DNA from 2 places in the Geobacillus sp. FSL W8-1251 genome. Region 1 is predicted to be linked to the other one. Evidence: a T-box and tRNA genes for the amino acid it is inferred to sense, from the RefSeq annotation. Region 1 holds a T-box; the other holds one or more tRNA genes.
The links. A T-box is a leader RNA that pairs with one kind of tRNA and senses whether it is charged. The one in region 1 lies ahead of tyrS (tyrosine--tRNA ligase), so its partner is inferred to be a tRNA-Tyr.

Region 1 (15,115 bases):
GCGGGTCACCGCCCACGTGAAAGCGCAGCAAGCCCCTTCGTACATGTTCAGTCCGGACGAGTTCCGGCAAGCGGCGGCGTTCGGCGAGGAAGACGACGAGCTGTTTGACGAAGCATGCCGGTTTGTCATCGCCCAGGGAGGGGCGTCAACGTCAAGTTTGCAGCGTCATTTCCGCATCGGCTACAACCGCGCCGCCCGGCTCATCGAGATGATGGAGCATCATGGGCTCATCTCGGAAGCGCGCGGCAGCAAACCGCGCGATGTGCTGATGAGCGAGGAAGAGTGGGCGCGCTGGCGCGGGGAGCACGGAGGGCGCTCTGCCAACGGCGTTGCTTCCGGGCGGTAGTGTTTTGCCGCCGGCCGTGCTATAATGGGGAAATGAAACCGCCGGCGCGGCGGCATGAAGCAAATGGCAAAACTAGACGAATATCATATACTGTTCTACAGAGAGAAGATGGCTGGAGGGCTTAGCGATGACAGTTTACCATTTTGTTGGCATCAAAGGCACGGGAATGAGCGCGCTTGCACAAGTGCTTCATGATCTCGGTTATACAGTGCAAGGGTCGGATGTAGAAAAGTGGTTTTTTACGCAAAAGGCGCTCGAGGAACGGGGCATCCCGGTTTTGCCTTTTTCCAAAGACAATATCCGCCCAGGTTATACGGTCATTGCCGGCAACGCCTTTTCCGATACGCATGAGGAAATCGAAGCGGCCCGTCAACTCGGCGTCCCTGTCATTCGATACCACCGCTTTTTGGGCGAGCTGGCGGGGAAATTCACAAGCATCGCGGTGACCGGCTCACATGGAAAGACGACGACGACGGGCTTGCTCGCTCACGTGATGCAAGGGGCGCACCCTACGTCATATTTAATTGGGGACGGAACGGGAAGAGGGGAGCCGGGGAGCAAATACTTTGTGTTTGAGGCGTGCGAGTACCGCCGGCATTTTTTGTCCTATTTTCCCGATTATGCAATCATGACGAACATTGACTTCGACCACCCCGACTATTTTGCCAATATTGACGACGTCTTTTCCGCCTTCCAACAAATGGCGGAACAAGTGAACAAGGCGATTGTCGCCTGCGGGGATGATCCGTATTTGCCGAATCTCCAGGCGAAAGTGCCGATTTTGTTTTACGGGCTTAGCGACGAAAACGATTTTCAGGCGCGCAATATTGTCAAGACGCCCGAAGGGACGGCGTTTGACGTGTTCGTGCGCAACACGTTTTTTGCCTCTTTTTCCATCCCGCGCTTTGGCACCCATAACGTGCTGAATGCGCTCGCGGTCATCGCCCTTTGCCACTATGAAGGCATTGACGCCGGCACGATCGCCGCCCGGCTGCAGACGTTCCAAGGGGTGAAACGCCGCTTCAGCGAAAAAACGGTCGGGCGCCAGGTGTTGATTGACGATTATGCGCATCATCCGCGCGAAGTTACCGCCACATTGGAGGCGGCAAGGCAAAAATATCCGGGACGCGAGGTCGTCGCCATTTTCCAGCCGCACACGTATACGCGAACGCAGACGTTTTTGCGCGAGTTTGCCGAAAGTTTAAAGCAGGCCGACCACGTCTATTTATGCGATATTTTCGGCTCGGCGCGCGAACGCGAGGGCAAGCTGTCCATCCGCGATTTGCAGGCGCAAATTCCGCGCTCGCAGCTGCTTGAAGAAGACAACGTCGCAGTGTTGAAGCAGCATCCGGATGCAGTGTTGGTGTTTATGGGAGCCGGCGATATTCAAAAATTTCAACGGGCGTACGAACAGGCCGTTCTGTCCGCGTAGCGGCCGGCCGGGAAGCGGGCTGTGACCAAAACAGCCCGTTTTTCGTTGGGCGGCAGGAATCGAATGAGACGGCGGTGAACGTTTAAAGGCGGAGGCAAACGGGTACAAACGGGATGAGGCGGTCCGGACGGCAAGGAGGGAAACGAAGTGGAGTGGCTTTTGTACGCGAGCGCTGCGGTGGCGGCGGCGGCGTTTTTGCTGCTTGTCGTGTACATCGCGAGGACGCTCGTCGTCCTGCAGGAAACGCTGCGCCGGCTGACGGCGGCGGTGGGCCATACGGAGGAGCAAGTGCAAGCGGTGGCCCGCGAAGTCACCGAGCTTTTGCATACGGCGAACGACATCGCCGGCGATGTGCAAAAGAAGGTGGAAAAGCTGAATAGCGCCGTCGAAGCCGTCAGTGAAGTCGGCGACGCCGTCCGCTCGTTCAACCGCGCCCTTCAGCAGACAGCCGCGGCGCTGTCGGCTCGAGCGGGCGGCGGGCGGAAAAAATGGCGCAAAACGTTGCGATGGGCAAATGTTTTGCTCGATCTAAGGGAAAAATGGAGGGAAAGGGAACGATTGCGTGAACAGGAGGGAATGCAAAATGGCGAAAAATAACGGCGGATTTTTGCTTGGGACGCTTGTCGGCGGCATCGCCGGCGCGGCGGCGGCCATGTTTTTAACAAGTGAGAAAGGACGGCAATGGCTCGCGGAATGGAGCAGCAGCGAAACGTGGGAGCCGGTGAAAACGACGGCGGCGGAATGGTTGGAAACAGCGAAAGAGAAAACGAAGGAAATCGCCGAGTTCATCCCGCTGAAAACAGCTGAGGCCCCGTCCGAAGGCGAAGAGGCAAAGACCGGTGCTGAAAAAGCGACGATCCCGATTCCGCCATCCGCTGAGCCGGCCGACCGCGAGACGCTGCAAAAGCTGTTTGAGGAAGCGGAAGCGGCGCTCGATGACGCCGAGCAAACGATGGGACACCGAAGCGGAATGGAGTGAGCAGAACGTGGGAATGGAGAAACTGGAAACCGTCGAACAGTTTGAACGCGTCAAGAAGGAAACGAACCGCTTTTTGTTCGTCAAACATAGCCTAACATGCCCGATCAGCCGAGCGGCGTTCGGCGAATGTGAAAAGTTCGCCGCCGATCACCCGGAGCTCGCGGTATATTGCCTGTACGTTCAAGAAGCGCGGCTGCTCTCGAACTACATCGCCGAGACGACCGGCGTTAAGCACGAATCGCCGCAGGCGCTTTTGTTTGAAAACGGCAAAGTCGTCTGGCACGCGTCCCATTGGGCTATTACGTACGATGCGCTGAGAACGAACATAGCCACCGCCTAGCCGCCTGTCCGCGCGACAGGCGGTTTGTTCTCCTTTTAAACTTTACCACTTAAAAGCGTTTAATCAAAAAAGCATTTTTTTCGTGACAACCGATAAGTCATCGATTATAATAAAGACTAATTACAAAACTTCGATCTTCAAAACGGGGAAGCGCCCCGAACGCAGCCGGCCGGCGGCCGCTATGGGGCGGAAACGATGCATGAAAATGGGCGAAAGGATGAGAGAAGCATGAGCAACGAACGGTTGGAGGAGCTGCGGGCAAGGGTCGATGAGATTAACCTGCAATTGTTGAAGCTGATCAACGAACGGGGGCGGCTCGTTCAAGAAATCGGCAAGATCAAAGAAGCGCAAGGAACGCACCGCTACGACCCGGTGCGCGAGCGGAAAATGCTCGACCTCATTTCCGAGCATAACGACGGTCCGTTCGAAACGTCGACGCTGCAGCACATTTTCAAGGAAATTTTCAAAGCGGCGCTCGAATTGCAAGAAGATGACCATCGGAAAGCGCTGCTTGTCTCGCGGAAAAAGCATCCAGAAAACACGATCGTCGAGGTGAAAGGAGAGCGGATCGGCGACGGCAAACAATATTTTGTCATGGGCCCGTGTGCGGTGGAAAGCTACGAGCAAGTGGCTACGGTCGCCGAAGCGGTGAAAAAACAAGGCATCAAGATGCTGCGCGGCGGTGCGTACAAACCGCGCACGTCGCCGTACGATTTCCAAGGGCTCGGCGTGGAAGGACTGAAAATTTTGAAACGGATCGCCGATGAGTTTGATTTGGCGGTCATCAGTGAAATCGTCACGCCGGCGGACATTGAAATCGCCTTGGACTATATTGACGTCATCCAAATCGGCGCCCGCAACATGCAAAACTTTGAGCTGCTTAAGGCAGCCGGCCAAGTGAATAAGCCGATTTTGCTGAAGCGCGGCTTGGCGGCGACGATCGAAGAATTCATCAACGCCGCTGAGTACATCATGTCGCAAGGAAACGGGCAGATCATTTTGTGCGAGCGCGGCATACGTACGTACGAGCGGGCGACGCGCAACACGCTCGACATTTCGGCTGTGCCGATTTTGAAGAAAGAAACGCACTTGCCGGTGTTCGTCGATGTCACCCACTCAACGGGGCGGCGCGATCTGCTCATCCCGTGCGCCAAAGCGGCCTTGGCGATCGGCGCCGACGGCGTCATGGCCGAAGTGCATCCGGACCCGGCCGTCGCCTTGTCCGATTCCGCCCAGCAAATGGACATCGCCCAATTCAACGAGTTTATGGAAGAAGTGCGCGCCTTCCAGCGCCAGTTCGTCCAAGCGTAAAGGGCAAAGGGCGGTGTGTCGGCGAAAGAAGACGTCCCATTGTGTTGGGGCGTCTTTTGTTTTTGGGGCAGTGCGAAGCAGGCTGTGGTCGAGGCGGGAAATGGAGGCCGGTTGGGTTGGCGGCATGATAGGGCAACCGAATCGCGCTGTCTGGCGGATTCCTGTTTGCGCTGATGGCCGTTGGCGCCCAGCACAAAAACACGGGGAAACGGCGGGCTTCCTTTTCATGCAATGGCGTGGTTTCGGGAAAACTATCGGTGAACGGTTTGTGAACAAACCGGCAAAAATGGTTGCGATTTCGTTGCGAGTTGGCGATAATGTATCGTATGATAGTTGTACATACATTCGGAATTTGACCGGTTGAGTGAAAAGGAGTGAAAGGAATGACCGTAACGATTTATGATGTGGCGCGGGAGGCGAACGTCTCGATGGCGACTGTTTCGCGTGTCGTGAACGGCAACCCGAACGTCAAGCCGTCGACACGAAAAAAAGTGTTGGAAGCGATCGAGCGGCTCGGCTACCGCCCGAATGCAGTGGCGCGGGGGTTGGCGAGCAAAAAAACGACGACGGTCGGGGTGATCATCCCGGATATTTCGAACATTTTCTTCGCCGAACTGGCGCGCGGCATCGAAGACATTGCAACGATGTACAAATACAACATTATTTTAAGCAACTCCGACCAAAACAAAGAAAAAGAGCTGCATTTGCTCAACACGTTGCTCGCCAAGCAAGTGGACGGCCTGTTGTTTATGGGCGGGACCATCACCGAAGAGCACGTCGCCGAATTTCAAAAATCATCGGTGCCGATCGTGCTGGCGGCGACGGTCGGGCCGGAGGAGATTCCATCGGTTAACATCGATTATGAGCAGGCGGCGTTTGAAGCGGTGACGTATTTGCTGGAAAAAGGAAACCGCCGTGTGGCGTATGTGACCGGTCCGACCGACGATCCGATCAACCAGCGGAAGTTGGCTGGCTACCGGCGCGCGTTGGAAGAGCGCGGGGTGCCATATGACGAAGAGCTGGTCGTTGAGGGCGACAATTCATACGACTCCGGCTTGGAAGCGTATGAGAAAATCGCGGAGCTTGCCGAACGACCGACGGCGGTGTTTGCCGGCACGGACGAAATGGCGCTCGGCATCATCCACAGCGCCCAAGACTATCACGTGCGCGTGCCGGAAGAGGTGGAAGTTGTCGGTTTTGACAACACAAGGCTTGCGACGATGGTGCGGCCGCGGCTGACGACCGTCGTGCAGCCGATGTACGACATCGGAGCGGTAGCGATGCGGTTACTGACGAAGTACATGAACAAGGAGAAAGTTGACAACCATATCGTCGTCTTGCCGCACCGGCTTGAAGTGCGGGAATCGACGAAATAGGAGCGAGGCTGATCCGAAAACGCTCCGCGTTTTCGGATCAGCCTTTTTCGCGTTTCCTCTGAACGCGCCTGCCGAGGCGCTCTCGTTTGCGTTTCCCATGCGCCGCCAACAGGCACGAACCGGCTCGATGGCGCCCATAAAAAGCAGCCCCCTTCGCCTATTGTTTCTGAATTTGGAGGGCGGTTCGGCCGGCCGGTCACCGTGCCGGCCGCTGGCTGCGGATGAAATACAACGCTTTTTCCACCGTCTGGGCATTTTTTTCGCTGATCTCTGCTTTGCGCGGAATCGGGGGATACAAGTCATCCGGGTCGTCCCACTCAAGCGGAAGCGCGAAGGGTGAAAGCGGTTGCTAACGTTCGCGCCGCTCATCTGGCAGCGGGCCGGACACATCGGCTTGTCCTGTCATCTCGAGCCAAAGGAGCGCCCATGCCCGCGGCACGACGCGCCAGATGTCATAGCCGCCGACGACGACGGCGATCCAGCGTCCGCCGCAATATTCATGTGCGATTTCGTGCGCGAGCTTCGGAATGGCGCGGTACGTTTTCATCGTCACCGACAAATGGGTGAGCGGATCGTAATAGTGGGCGTCGACGCCGTTTTGCGTCACGATGACATCCGGGCGGAAAAAGTCGGTGATTTCCCGAAGCGCGGTCGTATAGGCGGCGATCCATGATTCGTCTTCCGTGAACGCATCAACGGGAATGTTGAACGAATAGCCGTAGCCTGCGCCTAAGCCGCGCTCGTTGACATTTCCGGTCCCTGGGAACAAATAGCGCCCCGTTTCATGAATGGAAAACGTGCAAACGTTCGGATCGTCGTAAAACGCCCATTGCACTCCGTCTCCATGGTGGGCGTCCGTGTCGACGTACAACACGCGCAGTCCGTATTTCTCCCGGATGTATTGAATGGCGACCGCGCTGTCGTTGTAGACGCAAAAGCCGGACGCTTTGCCGCGGAAGCCGTGGTGCAGACCGCCTCCAAGGTTGAGCGCATGCCCGGCCGCTCCGGAAAGAACCGCGTCGACGGCGGTGAGGGTGCTGCCGACCAAAAGAGCGCTCGATTCGTGCATGTTGGGGAAAATCGGTGTATCCTCGGTGCCAAGGCCGTAGTTTTGCGCCGCCGCTTCCGATATAAATAAAAATGGCGACGGCTGGCGCGATTTTATGCAAATAGTCGATCGGATGGCGGGATCGAATTCTCATATACGTCCGAACAGCCGGGATGTTGAACGATTGCTGCAAGACATAGCGCACCGTGACGAGCCCGTGCGTTTTTCCGTCCGCGTTTTTCGGTGTATACGAACCGATCGAAAGCGACAAGTCGGGAATGATCGTCGCCGGCTGGATGACGCCCATCTCCATCGCCGGCGTGTATACTAAGAGCGGTTTCATCGTTGACCCGTTGGACCGGTGCGCCTGGGTGGCGTGGTTCAACTGCTCGCGCCCATAATCGAGGCCGCCGACGAAGCTGATGATTTTTCCCGTTTTGTTTTCGATGAGCATCGCCCTGACTTCGACCGGTTGGCGATGGAGGTCATTTTTCCTGTTTTCTTGTCTTTGGTGTAATACACATTGTCGCTTCCGTAATACGGGTAGCGGGCGGCGATGCGCTGCATTTGTTCATAAATCTTTTTGTCGATCGTCGTATAACATTGTGGAATTTTGCTGATTTTTCGCCGTTTGTGCGAAAAGCGTTAGGGTTGACAGCGAGCGCATCGCTATGGTAATAATAATGTATATATTTCATATGAGAAAGCGATGATGGGAACAAGTAGCGGCTGCCTCCCTGGTGCAGAGAGCTGGCGGACGGTGCGAGCCAGTCCACAGGCAGGCGTGAATTACCTCCCTGAGCAGCGATGGCGAACGTTTTTGGCACCTAGTAGCCATCCGCCGGCCGGCGCCGTTATCCAAATGAGTGAGAAAGCACCATGCTTTCTAAGTAGGGTGGTACCGCGACGAACACTCGCCCCTTCATCACGGGCGGGTGTTTTCTTTTGCATGACATTTATAAAGAGGTGAAGGACATGGATTTGCTTGCGGAATTGCAATGGCGCGGGCTCGTCAACCAAACGACGGATGAAGACGGGTTGCGCAAACTGTTAAATGAGGAGCGGGTGACGCTCTACTGCGGGTTTGACCCGACGGCGGACAGTTTGCATATCGGCCACTTGGCCACCATTTTGACGATGCGCCGCTTCCAGCAGGCGGGGCACCGGCCGATCGCTCTAGTCGGCGGAGCGACGGGGTTGATCGGCGACCCGAGCGGGAAAAAAAGCGAGCGCACGCTCAATGCCAAAGAAACCGTCGAGGCATGGAGCGCGCGTATTAAAGAACAGCTCGGCCGCTTTTTAGATTTTGAAGCGGACGGCAATCCGGCGAAAATCAAAAACAACTACGACTGGATCGGGCCGCTGGATGTCATTACGTTTTTGCGCGACGTCGGCAAGCATTTCAGCGTCAACTACATGATGGCGAAAGAGTCGGTTCAATCGCGCATCGAGACGGGCATTTCATTTACCGAGTTCAGCTATATGATGCTGCAGGCATACGATTTTCTCCGCCTGTACGAGACGGAAGGATGCCGCCTGCAAATCGGCGGGAGCGACCAATGGGGCAACATCACGGCAGGGCTTGAGCTTATTCGCAAAACGAAAGGCGAGGCGCGGGCGTTTGGCTTGACGATCCCGCTTGTGACGAAAGCGGACGGCACGAAATTCGGGAAAACGGAAAGCGGCACGATTTGGCTCGACAAAGAGAAAACGTCGCCGTACGAGTTTTACCAGTTTTGGATCAACACCGATGACCGCGATGTGATCCGTTACTTGAAGTATTTTACGTTCCTGTCGAAAGAGGAAATCGAAGCGCTTGAACAAGAGCTTCGTGAGGCCCCAGAGAAGCGGGCGGCCCAAAAGACGCTTGCTGAGGAAGTGACAAAGCTCGTGCACGGCGAAGAGGCGCTCAGGCAAGCGATTCGCATTTCTGAAGCGCTCTTTAGCGGCGACATTGCCAATTTGACAGCGGCGGAAATTGAGCAAGGGTTCAAAGATGTACCGTCATTCGTTCATGAAGGAGGCGACGTTCCGCTTGTCGAGCTGCTCGTTTCTGCCGGCATTTCGCCATCGAAGCGACAAGCGCGCGAAGACATCCAAAACGGCGCCATTTACGTCAACGGCGAGCGCCTTCAAGACGTCGGAGCCATATTAACGGCTGAACACCGCCTTGAGGGGCGGTTTACGGTCATCCGCCGCGGGAAGAAAAAGTATTATTTGATTCGCTACGCCTAAGAAAAAAGATCCGAAATGCTGATGCATTTCGGATCTTTTTTGCGCCTTAACGCGAGTAGAACTCGACGATGAGCGCTTCGTTGATTTCCGCCGGCAGTTCGGAACGCTCCGGCAAGCGGGTGTACGTCCCTTCCATTTTTTCCGGATCAAACGACAAGTAATCTGGAATGTAGTTGTTCGCTTCGAGCGCTTCTTTAATCACTTGCAAGTTGCGCGATTTTTCGCGAACGGCGATCGTTTGTCCCGGTTTGACGCGGTACGACGGGATGTTGACGCGGCTGCCGTCGACCAAAATGTGGCCGTGCGTCACGAGCTGGCGGGCTTGACGGCGCGTGCGGGCCAACCCTAAGCGATAGACGAGGTTGTCTAGGCGCGATTCTAACAAAATCATGAAGTTTTCGCCGTGTTTGCCCGGCATTTTGCCTGCTTCTTCAAACGTTTTGCGGAATTGGCGTTCGTTCACGCCGTACATATGGCGCAGCTTTTGTTTTTCTTGCAGCTGCAAGCCATATTCCGACAATTTCCGCCGTTGCCCCGGACCGTGTTGGCCAGGCGGATACGGACGTTTTTGCAATTCTTTCCCCGTGCCGCTCAACGAGATGCCAAGGCGGCGGGAAATTTTCCACATTGGGCCAGTATAACGAGCCATTCGTTGCTCCTCCTTACGCTTTTATTCCCGTAAAATAAAAGCAGATGTGCGCCAACAATTATGGCCATTTTGTTTTCATGCATCCTCGCTCTCGCAGCTAAGAGTTACACGATGCACCTCGGCGGGTCGAGGAACAAAATGAACCATAAAAGTGGGCACAAAGGCTGCTATATTTTACACAAAGGCTATTATATGATTTTTAGAGGATAAAGTCAACGTGTGAGTAAAATATTTGTGGGTGACATTCCGAAATGATCCCCGACGAGGGTTGCGAACTTTTGTTCGCGACGCTCGTCGGGGCCACCAAGCGAAGCGCGGTAGAAAAAAGCAAATGTCATGCAAAAAGGACTCTCTCCCTGCTATGATGGTGATTGTCAACATCAACCGAAAACAGGAGGGAAAGAGTCCATGAAACATCTTACCACAGAATGGCCTTTATTAAAAGAGCTGGAGGAACAATTAGTCAGAACTCTTCAAAAGGTGTTCGCTGTCTTGTTGGCGGCCCTTTTGGAGGAGATTGATCAACAACTGGCGGAAGCGCGGGACAAGCGCCGGTATCAGCTGAAAGACAAACGGCCGACTACGATCCAAACGCTGTTTGGAGAAGTGACGTTTCGACGGAACTACTACTATGACCGGCAAACGGGGAACTATACCTTCTTGCTGGATGCCGAATTAGGCTTTGATGGGGCCCGATCGATCAGTCCTTGCCTCGAGGAAACGGCGGTCGAGTTGGCCGTAGAGTGCTCTTCCTACCGCAAAGCGGCCCGTACGTTGGAGTCGATCGTGGGGTATGCGGTCATGAGCCACGAGGCGATTCGCCAACTGGTGCTGGAGGCCCCTGTCTCGCTGCACCGCCCTGTTTCCCAACGGCACGGCCGGGTGCTGTTTGTGGAGGCGGATGGACTGTTTATTTCCCGCCAGGGGAAAGGGAAACGGGCGAAAGAAGAGAAAATCCTGGCGGTTCACGAGGGATGGAAACGAAACGGTTCGCAGCTCGAGTTCGTGAACCGGCGCCACTACCTCCATGAAGGGGAGGGAGACGTGTGGGAACGGTTTGAGGAGTGGCTGATGAACGAATATGCCTATGATCCGTGCCGGGACCTGTTGATCATCAACGGCGACGCGGCGTCGTGGATCACGGCCTGCCGGGAGTATTTTGGGAAGCGGGCGTGCTTTCAGCTGGATCGATTTCATGTGGCGCGGGAGCTGCGTCAGTGTCTGTCCGGCCATCCGCGTTGGCAGGAGGTGCGGAAGAAGCTGGCGAAACAAGACGAAGAGGGGCTTCTCGTGGAGCTGAACAGCGCGGTCGGCACGTTGGAGGACGAAGCGAAAGAGAAGCAGATGGCTGCCATGATCCGCCGGATCGAGTCGATGCCGGGATGCATCCGGGACTATCGGGAGTGGCTGTCGGAGCAAGGGGTGGAGACGACCGGCATGCGTCCGATGGGCCACGCCGAGAGCGTGATGAGCCGGTTTGCGCATCGGGTGAAATCCCGCCGCAGCTGGAAAGACCAAGGGCTTCGGGCGTTTCTGAGGGCGATGGCAGCCCGAATCGACGGGATTTGGCGGAGAAATGGGCAGTTGGTGGAGGAAGAAGAGACCCGAACGGCAGCCTCGGCCTCGACGAAGTCCAAGCGGGTTGAACAGGCCAAACGGAAGGCAGGACGGTTGTGGGCAGATGTGGTGCGTCAGAATCTACCGTGTCTGCAGCGGTCATCCGGGACGCCGATCCATCAAGCGTTGTCGGCGCTCCGGGATGGTGGTTGGATGTAAAAAAATGGAATATCGTATCATCGCCTCAAGATGAGGGATGAGAGTCCGAAAGCGCTTACGAATGAATTCCTGAAAATGGTTCGCTAACTAGTGATTGGCAACACCCGTAGTGAACCGAAAAAATGTTCTCCACAAAGTCTTGACTGACTCAAAGTCAACATTTTGTTTCCCTTCTTCTCTATTTGTATGATATAATAAAAAATGCAATTTTTAGAAAAATTGTCATCCCATTCTCTTATTTGGAATGATGATGCCGGTTTGGGTGGAAAAGGCGATGAACAAGGAAGAAATGAAGCGGTATGAATCATTTAAACAAAAATTTTTCCACTGGTTTTTAGCGTTTCAGGACGATAGGCCGTTTTCGGCGGCGGCGGGCGAGTTGCTCGCGCTGCTAAAAGAAGAGCTGGCGCTCGAGCAAGCCGTTTTTTATTTGTACGACCCGGTGCGGGCTGCCTTTTATCCGGAAGCGGCCGCGGTTGGGACGCCGGACGCTAGGCCGATCGCGGCTGATGGAGAGCGGAAAGTCGCTGTTGTCGATGCCGGTGGGCCGCATATGGCGGCCCGGCTCTTTTTCATGCTTTCCGATGAGACACCGGCGATGGTCGAGCTCGTGTATCGAAAAGATGGCGGTTTTGACGAGCGGTTGTTGTGGGAGATCCGGACGGATTTGGCGCGATTGTTTCGGAAACTTAGCGCGGTGCTGCAAGGAGAGGGCGAAGAGAAACGGTATGGACAGCTGCATCACTTTGCCGCAAAAATTCATTCCTCGATGCATATCGATGTTGTGCTTGAAGAAATTATCCGCACGCTGCAAAACGTCTATCCATCATTCACCTACCACCTTCTGTTGTCGCATGACAACCATCTGCGCGGAAATTTGCCGATTAAAACGCTTGTATTGGATGAAAGGGAAAAACAGACGGCGGCGTTGCGGGCGTTTTTGACTGGACAAGTGCAATGCGAGGAGATGGAGGCGCCGCCGCGCTCGGTGCTGTACGCCCCGATTAAAGGGGTGCAGGCGGTGTATGGGGTGATTGAAATGATCGCCCCATACGCTGCGCCATTTCCAAAACGAGAGATTCATTTTATTTCGCTGCTGGCGAGCACGGCTGGAAGTGCGCTTGAGAACGCCAAGTTGTATGAACAGTCGCGCCGGCTTGTCGCCGATTTGCAGCTGATCAACGACACAATGCGCCAATTGAACGCCCGGCCGCGGCTTCATGAAGCCATTGAGTACATGGTATCGCAAATCCAACAATCGTTCGGCGCGGATGAAGTCGGTTTTTTCTTGTTTGCCGACGGCAAGCGGGAGCTTTTGCCAGGCAGCACGCCGTTTTTTTTCGACCATCGGTCCGAGCCCTATATCGAATGGGTGGAAAAGCGGCGCCAAAGCGGAAATGACATTTTATTTGCCGGTGATGTATGCGTGTCCGCTTTCGGTTCGTTTCGTTCCATCATGGCGGCGCCGATGCAGCAAAACAAGGAAACGAAGGGACTGTGCATTGCGCTCGCCAGCGAGCCATACCGATTTACGTTTGAGATGTTTAAGCTCTTGGAATCCCTCGTTCAACATTCAACGCTGGCGTTTATGAACGCGATGCTGCGCGAAGAGCTCGAGAAGATAGTAGTCACTGATTATTTGACAAAGCTGCATACGCGCCGTTACTTGGACGAGGTGATCCAAACATCCATGGGATCCGATGCATCCGGGGCGCTCATTTTGTTTGACATTGACAACTTTAAGCAAATCAACGATGTGTACGGCCATCAAACGGGCGATAGGGTGCTCGTCCAAGTGGCTGAGACGGTGTGCGCCAACATTCGCGATGGCGATGTGGCGGCGCGTTGGGGCGGGGAAGAGCTGGCGGTGTATTTGCCGAAAGTGCCGCTGTCTGACGCCATTTCGATTGCCCGCCGCATCACAGAAAAAGTCAGAGAACAAACGATTCCGACGGTGACCGTTTCGTGCGGTGTGTCATGGTGGGAGCGCCAAGGCTGCGAGGATGCAAAACAGCTGTTCAAACGAGCCGACGCCGCGCTTTATATGGCAAAAGAGACAGGAAAAAACTGCATTTTTGTGCACGATGACGGTCATTTGTATAAGGTGTAAAAAAAAGGAATCCGAGCAAGCGGATTCCTTCTTCGCGCTTGGTGCGCTTTTTTCGTCAGGCGGAAATGAGCACGCTGGCAAACTGCTCCAAGTAGCGGCGGTCGATGTCATCGAAGCGGTTTTTCACCGGGCTGTCGATGTCAAGAACGCCGATGACGCGGTCGTCTTTGATGAGTGGCACGACGATTTCCGATTGAGACGCCGCATCGCAGGCGATATGGCCCGGGAATTGGTGAACGTCTGGAACGACCACCGTCCGCCGTTTGGCGGCCGCCGTGCCGCACACTCCTTTGCCGAACGGAATGCGCACGCATGCCGGCAAGCCTTGGAACGGGCCAAGCACAAGCTCCTCGCCGTCTGCGAGGTAAAAACCGACCCAATTGATGTCGGTGAAAAACTGGTTGAGCAAGGCGGCTGCGTTCGCCAAGTTGGCGATGAAGTTGGGTTCCCCGGAAATGAGCGATTTCAGCTGTTCGATGACGAGCGCGTAATTTTCTTCGCGTGTTCCGTTGTAAGCCATGGGACGAAACATAGAACTAGCCTCCTTTTTCATCATGGTTGGAGCAGGACTCTGGCCTCAACATCCAGCAGGATGCAAGCAGGGAAATGGCTGATTCGCCTATTTTATGACGGCTGCGGGCGGTTGTCAACCGAAAGCGCCTCGCGGTCCATCCTCTCCCGTCCTTGGTGCAAGTCGGCGGCGCGATGGGCGTCGGATCCGTAGACGATTGGGATGCCCCGCCGCCGCGCCTCGGCGATCACGCCGCCCGGCGGATACGGCTCAAGGCAGAGTGGTTTGGCGGCGCCGGCGCCGTTGTAGTCCAATTCATAGCCGAACTGCTTGATGTCATCGAGAATGGAAACAATCCACTCATCCATTGGTTCCAAGCATGGGAAACGGCGTTGGAACTTGCGCACAAGCGTCATATGGCCGATACGTCTCGGTTTGTAGCGGCCAAGCTCCGTGCGGATCGATTGCAGCACTGTTTCGTAGTAGGCGCGGTGGACGCGTTCGACCGATCCGAACAAGCGGACGATGTCGGCGAACATATCTTCGCTGTAATCAAGGCATACATATTGCCCTTCGTAGGCCAAAAAGTGAACCGATAAAATGCTGTCGTCAAGCAGCGGGCCGACCTCGTCGAGCAGGCGGGTTGTTTCTTCCTCAAAGCCAGGAATAAAATCGACTTCGAGCCCGACACGGATGGCAATGTCGTTTCGGTAGCGGGCTTTCACCTCAGCGACGGCGTGCAAATAGCGCTCAAGCTGGCTAAGCTTCATCGAACAGTCCTGGTTGGGCGTTGGATCGATAAACCGCTCAGGAAGCGGGGCATGCTCCGTAAAGGAAATGTCGGTATAGCCCAGTTCGATCGCGCGCTCTACATAGGCCTCAAGCGGATCTTGGCTTCCGTGCGGACAAAACGGCGTATGAATATGCCCGTCGCGCATGATCGATTTTCCTCCTTTCTTCATGTATCATAGAAAAAATAGTGAAGATTCTTGTAAAAAAAAT
Region 2 (15,115 bases), 2.2 Mb from region 1:
GCGGAAACAGCCGACGTAAACGACAAACCGCGCAGCTTTTCGTCTTTGGCGACGAACATCATCGCTAATGCCGCAGAGCCCTGGGCGATGTTCGACATGACCAAAATCGGCCATAGGAACGTGCCGCCTGTGCTGGCGATCAGCTGCAAGTCAACCGGCAAGAACGTATGGTGCATCCCAGTGACGACAAGCGGCGCATAGAGCGCTCCGTACAACAAGCCGCCAATGGCCGGAACGTTGTCAAAAATCGCGACAAACAAATTCGTAATCGCGTTTCCGATCGCAAACGTGACTGGCCCGATGGCAATGAACGCCAAAAATCCTGTCACAAGCAGCGCAAGCGGAGCGACAAGCAACAGCTGGAATGCATCTGGAATGCGCTTGCGCAAAAACCGTTCAATTTTCGCCAACACGTACGAAGCAACCAACACCGGCAGCACTTGTCCTTGATAGCCGACTTTTTGCACCTCAAGGCCAAACAAATCCCAAACCGGAATTTTTCCTTCCTGTTTGGCCGCTCCCCAACCCCAAGCGTTCAGCAAATCCGGGTGGACGAGCATCAAGCCAAGGACAATCCCCAAGAGCGGGCTGCCGCCAAATTTCGTCACTGCCGACCAACCGATCAAGCCCGGCAGAAAGACGAATGCCGTATTGGCGATCAAGTTGATCATGTTCGCCAAATCGGCCCATTCTTGGTGCACGTCGACAAACGACTTGCCTTCGTAGAAAATGCCTGGTCCGGTAAGGACGTTGTTAATCCCCATCAACAAACCGGCCGTGACGATCGCCGGCAAAATCGGGATGAAAATGTCAGCCAGCGTCTTAATGGCGCGCTGCAGCGGATTGAGCTTCGCTTCGGCCGCATCTTTAATGTCCTGCTTTGTCGCCCGGCCGATGCCCGTCAGCTCGACAAGGTCGTTGTACACCTTGTCGACAAGTCCTTGGCCGATGACAACTTGGAACTGGCCATTGGCCGAAAACGAACCTTTGACGACATCGATGCGCTCGAGCGCCTCTTTATCGACTTTTCCTTCGTCCTTAAGCGCAAACCGAAGCCGGGTCACACAATGCGTGGCGGCAACGATGTTCTCCTTGCCGCCGATGGCTTCAACAATTTGCGCAGCTTCCTTTGTATAAGCCCCCATACGAAATTCCTCCCTTTCTTTCAACCCCCGATTGTGTTGAATCGCTGTCAGCAATCGGTTACAAAAAACTTGTATATACAACCTGACTTTATTCTATCCTGTATATACAAGTTCGTCAACGGTTTTTGGATCAAAAACGAGCAATTTCGACAAGAATTGTATATTTGTTTTCTAACTTTCACTTCTTTTGTTATGTTTTGTCAAGCGGCAGGAAAATCAACGACCGAGTAGGAAAATAAAACATAACGCAAATCAATGCCAAAAGACGAGAAAGGATGAGGAAATGCGATGAAAACCTATACACTCCGCGAAGCAGCGAAAAAAATCGGGACGACCGCCCGCGACTTGAAACAGTGGGAAAAGCAATTCACTCAATGGATCACCGTTCCCCGCACCAGCCAAGGGGCGCGCATTTATACCGACGAGCTGATCCATCGATTTCGTCAAATCCGTATGTTGCTCGAGGAAGGCCGCCATCCGCGCGAAATCGCGGATCTCATCACCCAGATGAACGGGCGGCCCGCCGATCCACCTGCTCCGGTGGAACCCGATGTGATGGAAGGGGAAATTATTGACGTGCCCCGTTTGTTGCGCCATGGGGCCCCGTACATAGCAGAACAGCTCGTCGCCCGCGTAAAAGACGAGCTCGTCGACGCCGTCAAGCGCGAGGCAGCCGACACCATCCAACAGGCGATGAGGGAGGTCAAAGGGCAACTCGACCACCTCGGCGAGCAGACGAGCGCTGCGGCGGAAACCGTGCGCCGCTCCCTTCAAGACTACCAAGAAGCGTGGCAGCAAAAAACCGAGCAGCTGCACGAACATTTGGAAACGGTCGTCGCCTTTTGCCACGAAGAAAAAGCGAGGCAAGAACAGGAGCGAAAACAGCTCGAACAGCGCATTATCGAGCGGGAAAAAGCTTTCCGGGAACTGGTGCTTTCCTTTCGGCAAACAGCAGCCAACACCAACGCCGGCCGCTCCCGGACGAACAAATGGTGGAAGTTTTGGTAATTCCCGAATGGAAAGGCCGCAATCGAAAAAGGGGCTCCATGAAAAGGAGCGCCCTTTTTCGTTCCCTATTTTGTTGATCAATCTCCAACATGGGCTTGGCGGCAAACAAACGCTGGTTTGAAAGCGCGGGGCTTTCGCCCGCGGTTTTCCGCCCTCAAACAACGCGCGCCGACCGGCAGGCACATCCGAACGGTCCGCCCTCATCCTTCTTCTCCTTTGCCAATCCCCTTCGCCGGTTCTTTCCAGACGTCCACCACTGCTCCCGCTTCATCCGTATCGATGACAAACGAGCCGGTGGCGTAGCGGTCCGACAAGCGAAGCGACGCAGTCTCCACCATCTCCGTCGCCCCTTTTTCCGTCCGCAGCCCGACCGTCCCCTCGCTCTCGCCGACCAAAATCGCTCCGGCCACGCAGTGCGGGTTTGATTTCACTTCGCGCACGATTCGCACACCCCGCTTGGCGCGCGAGGATGGCTCAAACTCGCCTAGCGCCATTTTTTTCACCGCCCCGCGCTGCGTCGCGACAACGAGAAAACCGCGGTCTTCAGGGCGAAGCGGGCAGGCGGCGGCGACAAAGTCTCCTTCTTTTAGTTGAATCCCTTTCACCCCGGCAGCGCGCACGCCGACCAGGCTGATTTCTTCTTCGGCAAACAAAAGTGCATAGCCATCATGCGTCGCCAGCCAAAGGAGGCCGCGGCCGTCCGTCGCATAGACGGCGGCGACCTCATCATCGTCTTTCACATGGACCGCAACAAGCGGGCGCGTGTAGCGCTGCACTTGGTATTGGGAAAGCTCGGTCCGTTTCACCATCCCTTGCCTCGTGACGAAGACGAGCTGTTCGTCCGTCTCAAACGAGGAAACAGGGACAGCGGCGATGAGCTCATCGTCGCGTTCCAGCGGAATCAAGCTTGAAATATGCTGGCCGACCTCTTTCCAGCGGATGTCCGGCAGCGTATGAACCGGGCAATACAAATAATAGCCGCGGCGGGTGAACAGCAAGAGCACATCGGTCGTATTCATCTCGAGCTGGGCGAGCAGACGGTCGGTCTCCTTCATGCCGATGTCCTGACCGTTCGATGCGCTGTACGAACGGTAGCTCGTTCGTTTCACGTATCCTTCCTTTGTCACGGTCACGATCACATCTTCAGCCGGAATGAGCGCTTCAACGTTCACTTTCAGCTCTTCGATCTCCTCTTCAATCGCCGTTCGCCGCTCGTCAGCATATTGCTTTTTCATGGCCTTCAATTCTTTTTTAATGACCGACAACAGCTTGTTCTCATCGGCCAACACCGCGCTCAGCTCGGCGATCGTTTTGTCGAGCTCTTCCGCTTCCTGCCGAAGCGCGGCGATATCGGTGTTTGTCAGCCGGTAAAGCTGAAGCGTCACGATCGCTTCCGCTTGCGCCTCGGTGAACCCGTAGCCCGCCATCAGCCGATCTTTCGCATCGCGCTTGTCACTCGACGCCCGAATCGTCGCGATCACCTCATCCAAAATCGAGAGCGCTTTGATCAACCCGTCGACAATATGCTTCCGCTCGTTCGCTTTTTTGAGCTCAAAATGCGAACGGTTCGTGACGACGTCCTTCCGGTGGGCGATGTAGGCATCCAACAGCTCCGGCAAGCTCATCAGCTTCGGCCGGCGTTCATGGATCGCCACCATGTTGAAGCTGTATGGCACTTGCAAATCGGTGTTTTTGTATAAATAGTTAAGGATCGCCTCGGCATCGGCGTCTTTTTTCAGCTCGATGACGATCGACAGCCCGTTCCGGTCCGTTTCATCGCGGACGTCAGCAATGCCGTCGAGCTTTTTGTCCAAACGAAGCTCGTCAATTTTTTTCACCAAATTCGCCTTGTTCACTTCATACGGCAACTCCGTGATGACAATCTGCTTTTTCCCGCCTCTCGCCTGCTCGATGGCGGCTTTGGCGCGGATGATGATTTTCCCGCGGCCGGTCTCATACGCCTTGCGGATGCCGTCTTTCCCCTGGATGATGCCGCCGGTCGGAAAATCAGGGCCGGGAAGGACGGTCATCAGCTCCTCAACCGTGCAATCCGGCCGGTCAATCCGCATCAGGACAGCATCGATCACCTCGCCGAGCGCATGCGGCGGAATGTCGGTCGCATAGCCGGCCGAAATCCCGGTCGAGCCATTCACCAACAAGTTCGGAAACATCGCCGGCAAGACGGTCGGCTCCTCCGTCGTATCGTCAAAGTTCGGCACAAACGCGACCGTTTGCTTGTCAATGTCGCGCAATAACTCAGCGGCGATCGCCGACAAGCGCGCTTCCGTGTAGCGCATCGCCGCCGGCGGGTCGCCGTCGAGGCTGCCGTTGTTGCCATGCATTTCAATCAGCACGTTGCGCAGCTTCCACTCTTGGCTCATCCGCACCATCGCTTCGTACACTGACGAGTCGCCATGCGGATGAAAATTGCCGATCACGTTCCCAACCGTTTTCGCCGCCTTACGAAACGGTTTATCGGCCGTGTTGCCATCGATGTACATCGCATACAAAATGCGGCGCTGCACGGGCTTCAGCCCGTCGCGCGCATCGGGCAGCGCCCGGTCTTGGATGATGTATTTGCTGTAGCGGCCGAAGCGGTCGCCAAGCACGTCTTCTAACGGCAATTCCAACAATCGCTCTGCCATCATACCTCTCCTTTCCTACAAGACATCGGCGCAATCATGGCGGCGTCTTTTCGCACCGCCATCAGCCGATCCACCCTGGCTCTTCCTCAAGCCCAAAGGCAACATGCGTTTCAATCCATTTGCGGCGCGGCTCGACTTTATCGCCCATCAGTGTCGTCACCCGCCGCTCGGCGCGAGCCGCATCTTCAATGCGCACGCGGATCAACGTGCGCGTTTCCGGATTCATCGTCGTTTCCCACAATTGATCGGCGTTCATTTCGCCAAGCCCTTTGTAGCGCTGAATCGTATAGCCGCGGCCCATTCGTTTCGTGATTTCCCGCAATTGCTCATCCGTCCATGCGTATTCGATGACTTCCTTTTTGCCGCTTTTTTTGCTGATTTTATAAAGCGGCGGCAAGGCGATGTACACTTTTCCCGCTTCAATGAGCGGACGCATGTAGCGGTAAAAAAACGTCAAAAGCAGCACTTGAATATGGGCGCCGTCCGTGTCGGCGTCGGTCATAATGATCACTTTGTCGTAGTTGACATCATCGAGCGAAAAATCAGCGCCGACGCCGCCGCCGATGGCGTGGATGATCGTATTGATTTCCTCGTTTTTCAAAATATCGCCAAGCTTCGCCTTTTCCGTGTTGATGACTTTCCCGCGCAGCGGAAGGACCGCCTGGAAGCGGCGGTCGCGCCCTTGTTTCGCCGAACCGCCCGCCGAATCGCCTTCGACCAAATACAGCTCGTTTTTTTGCGGATTGCGCCCTTGCGCCGGCGTCAGCTTGCCGCTTAAGAGCGCCTCTTTCCCTTTCCGCTTTTTGCCGCTTCTCGCCTCTTCGCGCGCTTTACGGGCCGCTTCACGCGCCTGATAGGCCCGGATCGCTTTCTTAATGAGCATCGCGCTTACGTCCGGGTTTTCTTGCAGAAAGTACATGAGCTGCTCGGACACCACCGCATCGACGGCCGAACGCGCTTCGCTCGTTCCGAGCTTTCCTTTCGTCTGCCCTTCAAACTGAAGCAAGTGCTCTGGGATGCGCACCGAAACGACCGCGGACAATCCTTCGCGAATATCGGTTCCTTCCAAATTTTTATCTTTTTCCTTGAGCAAACCGACACGGCGGGCGTATTCGTTAAAAACGCGCGTCATCGCCGTTTTCGCACCCGCCTCATGCGTGCCGCCGTCTTTTGTGCGCACGTTGTTGACAAACGACAGCACGTTTTCCGAATAACCGTCATGAAACTGGAACGCAAACTCGACTTCAATGCCGTTTTGCTCGCCAGCAAAATACACAACCGGGTGGAGCACATCTTTCTCCTCATTCAAATAGGCCACAAACGCTTCAATCCCGTTTTCGTAATGGAACACCTCCCGCATGCCGGTCCGTTCGTCAACGAGTTCGATTTTCAACCCTTTCAGCAAAAACGCCGATTCGCGTAGCCGTTCACTCAATGTTTCATAATCGAAGACCGTCGTGCTGAAAATCGTTGGGTCCGGCTTAAATTGAATGATGGTTCCGGTTTTGTTCGTTGTGCCGATTTTCTCTAGCGTCGTCACCGGTTTGCCTCCATGCTCAAACCGCTGCCGGTACATGAAGCCGTCGCGATGAATCGTGACGACCAGCCATTCTGATAAGGCGTTGACAACCGACGCCCCGACTCCGTGCAGGCCGCCGCTCGTTTTATAGCCGCCCTGGCCGAACTTGCCCCCGGCATGGAGCACCGTCAAAATGACTTCCGGCGTCGGCTTGCCAAGCTTATGCATCCCGACCGGCATGCCGCGCCCTTCATCAAGGACGGTGATGCTGTTGTCTTTATGTATTTGCACCAAAATGTAATTTCCATATCCGGCCAACGCTTCATCGACCGAGTTGTCGACGATTTCATAAACAAGATGATGCAACCCGCGGCTGTCGGTGCTGCCGATGTACATCCCCGGCCGCTTCCTCACCGCCTCAAGCCCTTCTAACACTTGAATGGCATCTTCGTTATAGTCATGTATCGCTTGCTTTGCCACAAGCCCACCCCTTTCTGCCAAAACAAGAACATCTGTTTCTGTTTTATTGTATCATAAAATGACCAGCTGTCCATTGTCTTTTGACACCGCTTGACAAAATCGGACAACGGCGCCTGAAAAACGAAAGGACCATCTTAGAGAAGATGGCCGTTTCGTCAATGGCGCGCTTTGCCTGTTACGGGCGTTTCGTGAGCGCGTGTTCTACTTTAATGCAGCGATCCATAATCACCGTATAGCCTTTTTCCTTTAAAAACGCGTATGCTTCTTCATTGATGACGCCAAGTTGCGCCCAAAATACGTCCGCATCGATTTGCACAAACTCGCGGGCGAGCTCCGGTAAATGTTCGGAACGGCGAAACACATCGACGATATCGACATGTCCTTCGATATCCGTCAGTTTGTCGACCGCTGGAATGCCTTCCCATTCCTCGATCATCGGATTAACCGGAATGATTTCGTATCCGGCGTCTTTCATCGCCTTCGCCACCATATACGACTCGCGCTCGGGATTGTTGGACAAGCCGACAACGGCAATCCGCTTCGCCTTGCGCAAAATGTCGCCGATTTCTTCCCGGCTTGGGTTGACAATGGGCATCGGGTTTCCTCCTTCCCTCTTTGGTTTTGCAGTACTTGTTTCGCGATCGAGAAAGAAAAATCCTTCTATGAGACAGAAAATGGTTTAGCCCTTTTTAACATTGTGCAACAAACGCTAAAACTTTCCCGAACGAAAAATCGAGTAAAGCAGCCAACCAAAAAGAAAAGCGGACACACCTAATCCGATTTCAACAGCAGGAATTTTCCATAGCAGCATCGACTGCCGTCCGAACGATGAAGCGATCATCATGCCAGCCATGACGATGCTCCACGAAAGAAGAACGATGCTAATGGACAGTCGGTTCGTAATCTGATCGAGCTTCTTTAGCAGCGTTTCCAAATCAGGCGCCGTGATTTCCAATCGAAGCTTGCCATGCCGCATCATTTTCGTCCATTCCTTTACGCTGTCCGGCAAGCGAAGCAGCCATTCACCGTAGTCGAAAATCCGTTTCCACGCCGTTTCCGCCACCCGGTCAGGCCGAAGACGCTCTTTCATCAGCTTTCTCCCAAACGGTTCGGCCACATCCATGATGCGAAACTGCGGGTCAAGCGTCTCCACGACCCCTTCGACCGTCAACAGCGCTTTCCCTAACAGCGTCAAATCGCTTGGGATGCGAATGCCATGGCGAAATGCCACCGAAAGCAAATCCTCGACGGCTTCCCCAAGACTGATCTCACCGAGCGGGACGCGGTAGTATTTCTCCCGCAACTCGTCAATATCATCGCGCAATTTTCCTTCATCGACTCCGTCAGGAACAATTCCTAAACCGTAAATCGCACCCAACACCCCATCCGTGTTTTGCCGCATTAAGGCGATGATGAGTGAAGAAAGATGATGTTTGACATGAGGTCGAAGGCGGCCCATCAAGCCAAAGTCAATGAAGGAAAGCGTTCCATCGTCAAGAACAAATACATTGCCAGGATGAGGGTCGCCATGAAAAAATCCATGCTCAAACATTTGTTGAAAGGTTGCTTCAGCCAAACGCTCGGCGATCGTTTTTAAGGAGTGGCCGTTCGCTTTCAACCGCTCGATCTCCCCGAGTTTGATCCCTTCGACATATTCCATCGTGAGCACTGTTTTCGTCGTATAATCCCAAAACACCTTCGGGACATACACCGACGAATCGCCGGCAAACTGCCGTGCAAACCGTTCCGCATGGCGCGCCTCGACTGTATAATCCAGCTCCTGCCGTAATGAACGCGCCAGTTCATCGACAATCTCAGACAATTGGTAAGTTGCCGCCCAATCGAGACGGCGTTCCGCCAGCACGGCCAAATCTTGCAAAATTTCCAGATCCGTCTCCACCCGCGCAGCGATGTGCGGGCGCTGCACTTTCACCGCCACGGCCTGTCCGGAAGGAAGAACCGCCCGGTGCACTTGTCCAAGCGAAGCGGCAGCGAGCGGCATTTCCTCAAATGAACGAAAGAGTGTTTCCAGCGAACTTCCAAACTCCGCTTCGACAATCCGGCGGACATCGGCAAACGGAAACGGCGGAACTTGGTCTTGCAGCTTTTCGAGCTCACTGATGATCGGAGCGGGAATCAAATCCGGCCGTGTGCTAGCAATTTGCCCGAGCTTCACGAACGTCGGGCCGAGCTCCTCGAGCACAAGGCGGAGCCGCTCCCCAACCGTTTTTCCTTCCTTTTTCCCTTGCTCCGCTCTCCATCGCGGCGGCAACGCAAGAAACGACGAAAAGCCGAGCTCATCGACGATCATCCCGAATCCGTGCCGAAGCAAGGAGGCGGCGATTTCGTGGTACCTTCCGATATGGCGCACCCGTTTTCCGATCATCGAGACATCTCTCCTAAGGCGGTAAAAAGCGAGCGGACAGGCCGCATCGGTTTACTGCCCGCTTTGTTCCTTTTCTTCAAGACGGCGGATTCGCTCCTCGAGCTGCCGCACGTCTTCTTTCGTCGCCAAGTCGAGTTTATCGATCACCTGCTTGATTTGCTCGCGTACAAGCCGCTGTACTTCCGCTTTCCGCGCTTCGGTTTGCTGCTTCCATTGATCGATCACTTCCTTCGATTCATCAAGCGACAACTCTCCTTTTTTGACCAACTCATCGATCAATTTTTCCGCTTGTTCTTTGCTGGCGATCGCAAGCCCAAGCCCGAACGCCAATCCTTTTTTCAAAATGCTCATCCTGTTTTCCTCCTTTCCTTCTTTCCCCTGAATCCGTGACAGCAGCTCATCAAAAGCACCGGAAAACGTAATCATATCAAGGGTTTAGCCCAGTTTCGGATGTTCACTTATTGAGTGAAAAGCAAAAAGTGTGATATTTGTTGATTTATCAAGCTTTCTCAGCAGTTTGAACGCGTTTTTATCACGGATTCAGGTTTCCTTTATAGTACCATTATTTGGCGGGGCATGTCGAGCAAGCGGCCAAAGAGGAAAATGCGGAAGGTGTTTTCCGTTCGAACCTAGCGTTGCATATCCCACTTCTCGATAAGGAATCCTATCGATGGGCTATCCATTCGTGCAAGGAGGGAGTTCCCATGGCAGAGGAACAACTGCACTACGGAGAAGACTATCGTTTCATACCTGCGACGTCAGCAGCGAGCGGCCTCGGAGTCAGCGTGCTGCCCGATTTGTACTACCATACGATCCAAATCGTGAACATTTGCCTTGTCGGCCGCCCGGACGACCGCGCGTTTGTATTAGTCGACGCTGGCATGCCGGGATCAGCCGATGACATTGTTTCAGTCGTGGAAGACCGCTTTGGCAGCGGCAGTCGCCCGCAAGCCATTGTTTTAACCCACGGCCATTTTGACCACGTTGGAGCGATTGTTGAGCTTGTCAAGCATTGGAATGTCCCGGTGTATGCCCATCCGGCTGAACTGCCGTATTTGACTGGAAAGGCGAGCTATCCTGAACCTGACGCTTCCGTCGAGGGCGGCTTCATCGCCAAAATATCACCGTTTTTCCCAAATGAACCGATTCAACTGGGCGATCGCGTTCATCCGCTGCCAGAGAACGGCACCGTTCCGCACTTGCCGGAGTTCCGCTGGATCCACACACCGGGGCACACGCCAGGCCACATTTCGTTATTTCGGCCGCGCGACGCCGCTTTAATCGCCGGCGACGCGTTCGTCACCGTCCGCCAAGATTCACTGTATAAAGTGTTGACCCAACAAATCGAAATCAGCGGCCCACCGCGCTATTATACCATCGATTGGCGCGCCGCCCGCGAGTCGGTGCGCAAGTTAGCCGCACTCTTTCCGTCAGTCGCCATCACCGGACACGGTGCTCCTGTCGCCGGCAAAGAGTTGCGTGAAGGGTTGACAAAACTCGCCCGTAATTTTGACCGTATCGCTACCCCTGATTATGGGAAGTACGTCCATTAGGCAAACGGACTATCGTTCCGTGAACGGCTTCTAGTTTTGTTTGAAGCGGAAGTTTCTCTGCTAAAACCACTTTCAAGTAAAAACCAAGGGAGGGTGTCTGAACGGGGGCACCCTTTCGTTGACATGTGAAAGTTAGAGGATTCTCCATGGAGATGGTAGAGCACATTATGCCTTTAGCGACAACGCAAAAAAGACGACAAGAATCATTCTTGTCGTCCATCATAAGTGATGGGCCTAAGTGGACTTGAACCACCGACCTCACGCTTATCAGGCGTGCGCTCTAACCAGCTGAGCTATAGGCCCGCTTATAAGAAATAAAAATGGAGGGGGACGGATTCGAACCGCCGAACCCAAAGGGAGCGGATTTACAGTCCGCCGCGTTTAGCCACTTCGCTACCCCTCCGTAATCGTGATGCCGACTGCAGGACTCGAACCCGCAACCTACTGATTACGATTCAGTTGCTCTACCAATTGAGCTAAGTCGGCATAAAATAAATGCAAGAAGGTGGCTTATTGTTGTGATCTGTGCCTCTTCCTCTACAAGCTGTTTCGAGGAAGCAGGATGCGTCGAGGCAACTCGAAGCCGACTCGACGAAGCAGCTGCTCGTCTCTACCAATTGAGCTAAGTCGGCATGATAGAAGTAGACCGTGACTCCTTGGCTTCTGTTGTGTCCCTTCCTCTCCCAGCCAATTCGAAGACGCTGGATGCGTCGGGACAACTCGAAGCAAATTCGACGATGCAGATGCTCGTCTCTACCAATTGATCTAAGTCAATATTTATGGCGGAGGAGGAGGGATTCGAACCCCCGCGGGCTGTGACACCCCTATCGGTTTTCGAAACCGACCCCTTCAGCCAGACTTGGGTACTCCTCCATAACTGTTTGGAGCGATGCGGTCGAGAGGACTTGAACCTCCACGGGGTTGCCCCCACTAGGCCCTCAACCTAGCGCGTCTGCCATTCCGCCACGACCGCATACAATGGAGCGTAGGGGATTTGAACCCCTGACCTCTTCGCTGCCAGCGAAGCGTTCTCCCCCTGAACTAACGCCCCATGATGGTGGAGTATACTGGGATCGAACCAGTGACCCCCACGCTGTCAACGTGGTGCTCTCCCGCTGAGCTAATACTCCACGTTCTTTGCCTAGCAGCGACCTACTCTTGCAGGGGCGCTGGCCCCAACTACCATCGGCGCTGGAGGGCTTAACTTCCGTGTTCGGGATGGGAACGGGTGTTTCCCCTCCGCTATCACCACTAGGCAATGGCGACAAGTATTATTATAAGGGAATTGAGCTTATTGTCAAGGACTTTTTTTCATTCCTTCAAAACTAGATAACCGTTTCGGGAAGAAGCCGGGGCGCCTCCGCTTTTCTAGGTTAAGCCCTCGATCGATTAGTATCCGTCAGCTCCACGTGTCGCCACGCTTCCACCTCGGACCTATCGACCTCGTCATCTTCGAGGGATCTTACCCGCCTGACGCGGTGGGAAATCTCATCTTGAGGGGGGCTTCACGCTTAGATGCTTTCAGCGCTTATCCCGTCCGCACATAGCTACCCAGCGGTGCCCCTGGCGGGACAACTGGTACACCAGCGGTGCGTCCATCCCGGTCCTCTCGTACTAAGGACAGCTCCTCTCAAATTTCCTGCGCCCGCGACGGATAGGGACCGAACTGTCTCACGACGTTCTGAACCCAGCTCGCGTACCGCTTTAATGGGCGAACAGCCCAACCCTTGGGACCGACTACAGCCCCAGGATGCGATGAGCCGACATCGAGGTGCCAAACCTCCCCGTCGATGTGGACTCTTGGGGGAGATCAGCCTGTTATCCCCGGGGTAGCTTTTATCCGTTGAGCGATGGCCCTTCCATGCGGAACCACCGGATCACTAAGCCCGACTTTCGTCCCTGCTCGACCTGTCCGTCTCGCAGTCAAGCTCCCTTGTGCCTTTGCACTCTCCGAATGATTTCCAACCATTCTGAGGGAACCTTTGGGCGCCTCCGTTACCTTTTGGGAGGCGACCGCCCCAGTCAAACTGCCCGCCTGACACTGTCTCCCACCCCGATCAGGGGTGCGGGTTAGAATTTCAATACCGCCAGGGTGGTATCCCACCGGCGCCTCCACCGAAGCTGGCGCTCCGGCTTCCCAGGCTCCCACCTATCCTGTACAAGCGATACCAAAATTCCATATCAGGCTGCAGTAAAGCTCCACGGGGTCTTTCCGTCCTGTCGCGGGTAACCTGCATCTTCACAGGTAGTATAATTTCACCGGGTCTCTCGTTGAGACAGCGCCCAAGTCGTTACACCTTTCGTGCGGGTCGGAACTTACCCGACAAGGAATTTCGCTACCTTAGGACCGTTATAGTTACGGCCGCCGTTTACTGGGGCTTCGGTTCGCACCTTCGCTTCCGCTAAGCGCTCCCCTTAACCTTCCAGCACCGGGCAGGTGTCAGCCCCTATACGTCGCCTTTCGGCTTCGCAGAGACCTGTGTTTTTGATAAACAGTCGCTTGGGCCTTTTCACTGCGGCTCGTTCGGGCTCTTCACCCAAACGAGCACCCCTTCTCCCGAAGTTACGGGGTCATTTTGCCGAGTTCCTTAACGAGAGTTCTCCCGCGCGCCTTAGGATTCTCTCCTCGCCTACCTGTGTCGGTTTGCGGTACGGGCACCTCTTCCCTCGCTAGAGGCTTTTCTTGGCAGTGTGAAATCGGGGACTTCCGGATGACTCCGTCGCCATCACCGCTTGGCCTTACAATCCGCGGATTTGCCTACGGATCAGCCTTGCGGCTTGGACAGGCTCTTCCAGCCGCCTGCTCGCCCTATCCTCCTGCGTCCCCCCATCGCTCAAACGGGAAGGAGGTGGTACAGGAATCTCAACCTGTTGTCCATCACCTACGCCTTTCGGCCTCGGCTTAGGTCCCGACTAACCCTGAGCGGACGAACCTTCCTCAGGAACCCTTAGGCTTTCGGCGCAGAGGATTCTCACCTCTGTTTTCGCTACTCATACCGGCATTCTCACTTCTAAGCGCTCCACCAGTCCTTCCGGTCTGGCTTCAACGCCCTTAGAACGCTCCCCTACCGATGACCAACGGTCATCCCGCAGCTTCGGCGGCACGTTTAGCCCCGGTACATTTTCGGCGCAGAGTCACTCGACCAGTGAGCTATTACGCACTCTTTAAATGGTGGCTGCTTCTAAGCCAACATCCTGGTTGTCTTTGCAACTCCACATCCTTTTCCACTGAACGTGCACTTTGGGGCCTTAGCTGGCGATCTGGGCTGTTTCCCTCTCGACCACGGATCTTATCACTCGCAGTCTGACTCCCGGGCATAAGTCGTTGGCATTCGGAGTTTGACTGGGTTCGGTAACCCGATGAGGGCCCCTAGCCCAATCAGTGCTCTACCTCCAACACTCTCCATCCCGAGGCTAGCCCTAAAGCTATTTCGGGGAGAACCAGCTATCTCCAAGTTCGATTGGCATTTCACCCCTACCCACACCTCATCCCCGCACTTTTCAACGTGCGTGGGTTCGGGCCTCCAGCCGGTGTTACCCGGCCTTCACCCTGGACATGGGTAGATCACCTGGTTTCGGGTCGACGACGACGTACTTTTCGCCCTGTTCAGACTCGCTTTCGCTGCGGCTCCGCCTCTTCGGCTTAACCTCGCACGCCATCGTCACTCGCCGGTTCATTCTACAAAAGGCACGCCATCACGCATGAACGCGCTCTGACTACTTGTAGGCACACGGTTTCAGGTTCTCTTTCACTCCCCTTCCGGGGTGCTTTTCACCTTTCCCTCACGGTACTGGTGCACTATCGGTCACTAGGGAGTATTTAGCCTTGGGAGATGGTCCTCCCTGCTTCCGACGGGATTTCCCGTGTCCCGCCGTACTCAGGATCCGCTCGGGAGGGAACGAAGTTTCGACTACAGGGCTGTCACCTTCTCTGGCCGGCCGTTCCAGACCGGTTCGTCTACCCCGTTCCTTTCTCACTCCCACAATGAGCGGTCCTACAACCCCAAGAGGCACGCCTCTTGGTTTGGGCTGTTCCCGTTTCGCTCGCCGCTACTCAGGGAATCGCGTTTGCTTTCTTCTCCTCCGGGTACTAAGATGTTTCAGTTCCCCGGGTGTGCCCTCCATGCCCTATGGATTCAGGCATGGATACTGCCCCATTACGGACAGTGGGTTCCCCCATTCGGACATCTCCGGATCAACGCTTGCTTACAGCTCCCCGGAGCGTTTCGGCGTTTGCCCCGTCCTTCATCGGCTCCTAGTGCCAAGGCATCCACCGTGCGCCCTTTCTAGCTTAACCTACAGCGCTCTCGGCTTCTTCCTTATTGTCTAGCGTCGGCTCGCCGCCGCTCGGGGTCAAATAACCTTCGCCTTCCGGGTGC

Region 2: it has a tRNA-Tyr gene. The T-box ahead of tyrS (tyrosine--tRNA ligase) is inferred to sense a tRNA for this amino acid. The anticodon was not compared.

Annotation. Positions count from the first base shown of each region.
Region 1 covers NZ_JBBOUF010000001.1:2,294,234-2,309,348, forward strand. Annotated here, with positions in the region: gene NSS88_RS12115 (DNA translocase FtsK) at 1-346, shown strand, start outside; gene murC (UDP-N-acetylmuramate--L-alanine ligase) at 474-1,778, shown strand; gene NSS88_RS12125 (DUF948 domain-containing protein) at 1,926-2,375, shown strand; gene NSS88_RS12130 (hypothetical protein) at 2,362-2,757, shown strand; gene ytxJ (bacillithiol system redox-active protein YtxJ) at 2,765-3,097, shown strand; gene NSS88_RS12140 (bifunctional 3-deoxy-7-phosphoheptulonate synthase/chorismate mutase) at 3,326-4,408, shown strand; gene ccpA (catabolite control protein A) at 4,792-5,784, shown strand; partial or broken gene NSS88_RS12150 (acetoin utilization protein AcuC) at 5,981-6,916, opposite strand; partial or broken gene NSS88_RS12155 (penicillin-binding transpeptidase domain-containing protein) at 6,942-7,432, opposite strand; T-box leader at 7,533-7,757, shown strand; gene tyrS (tyrosine--tRNA ligase) at 7,808-9,067, shown strand; gene rpsD (30S ribosomal protein S4) at 9,114-9,716, opposite strand; gene NSS88_RS12170 (ISLre2-like element ISGsp3 family transposase) at 10,125-11,492, shown strand; gene NSS88_RS12175 (sensor domain-containing diguanylate cyclase) at 11,767-13,602, shown strand; gene NSS88_RS12180 (GAF domain-containing protein) at 13,658-14,134, opposite strand; gene hisJ (histidinol-phosphatase HisJ) at 14,227-15,051, opposite strand.
Region 2 covers NZ_JBBOUF010000001.1:74,609-89,723, reverse strand. Annotated here, with positions in the region: gene treP (PTS system trehalose-specific EIIBC component) at 1-1,145, opposite strand, end outside; gene NSS88_RS00435 (MerR family transcriptional regulator) at 1,434-2,153, shown strand; gene parC (DNA topoisomerase IV subunit A) at 2,354-4,798, opposite strand; gene parE (DNA topoisomerase IV subunit B) at 4,860-6,797, opposite strand; gene NSS88_RS00420 (CoA-binding protein) at 6,973-7,392, opposite strand; gene NSS88_RS00415 (ABC1 kinase family protein) at 7,507-9,183, opposite strand; gene NSS88_RS00410 (phasin family protein) at 9,235-9,534, opposite strand; gene NSS88_RS00405 (MBL fold metallo-hydrolase) at 9,888-10,736, shown strand; tRNA gene NSS88_RS00400 (tRNA-Ile) at 10,966-11,039, opposite strand; tRNA gene NSS88_RS00395 (tRNA-Tyr) at 11,058-11,139, opposite strand; tRNA gene NSS88_RS00390 (tRNA-Thr) at 11,150-11,222, opposite strand; tRNA gene NSS88_RS00385 (tRNA-Ser) at 11,517-11,609, opposite strand; tRNA gene NSS88_RS00380 (tRNA-Leu) at 11,627-11,709, opposite strand; tRNA gene NSS88_RS00375 (tRNA-Ala) at 11,716-11,787, opposite strand; tRNA gene NSS88_RS00370 (tRNA-Val) at 11,792-11,866, opposite strand; rRNA gene rrf (5S ribosomal RNA) at 11,876-11,992, opposite strand; rRNA gene NSS88_RS00360 (23S ribosomal RNA) at 12,106-15,033, opposite strand.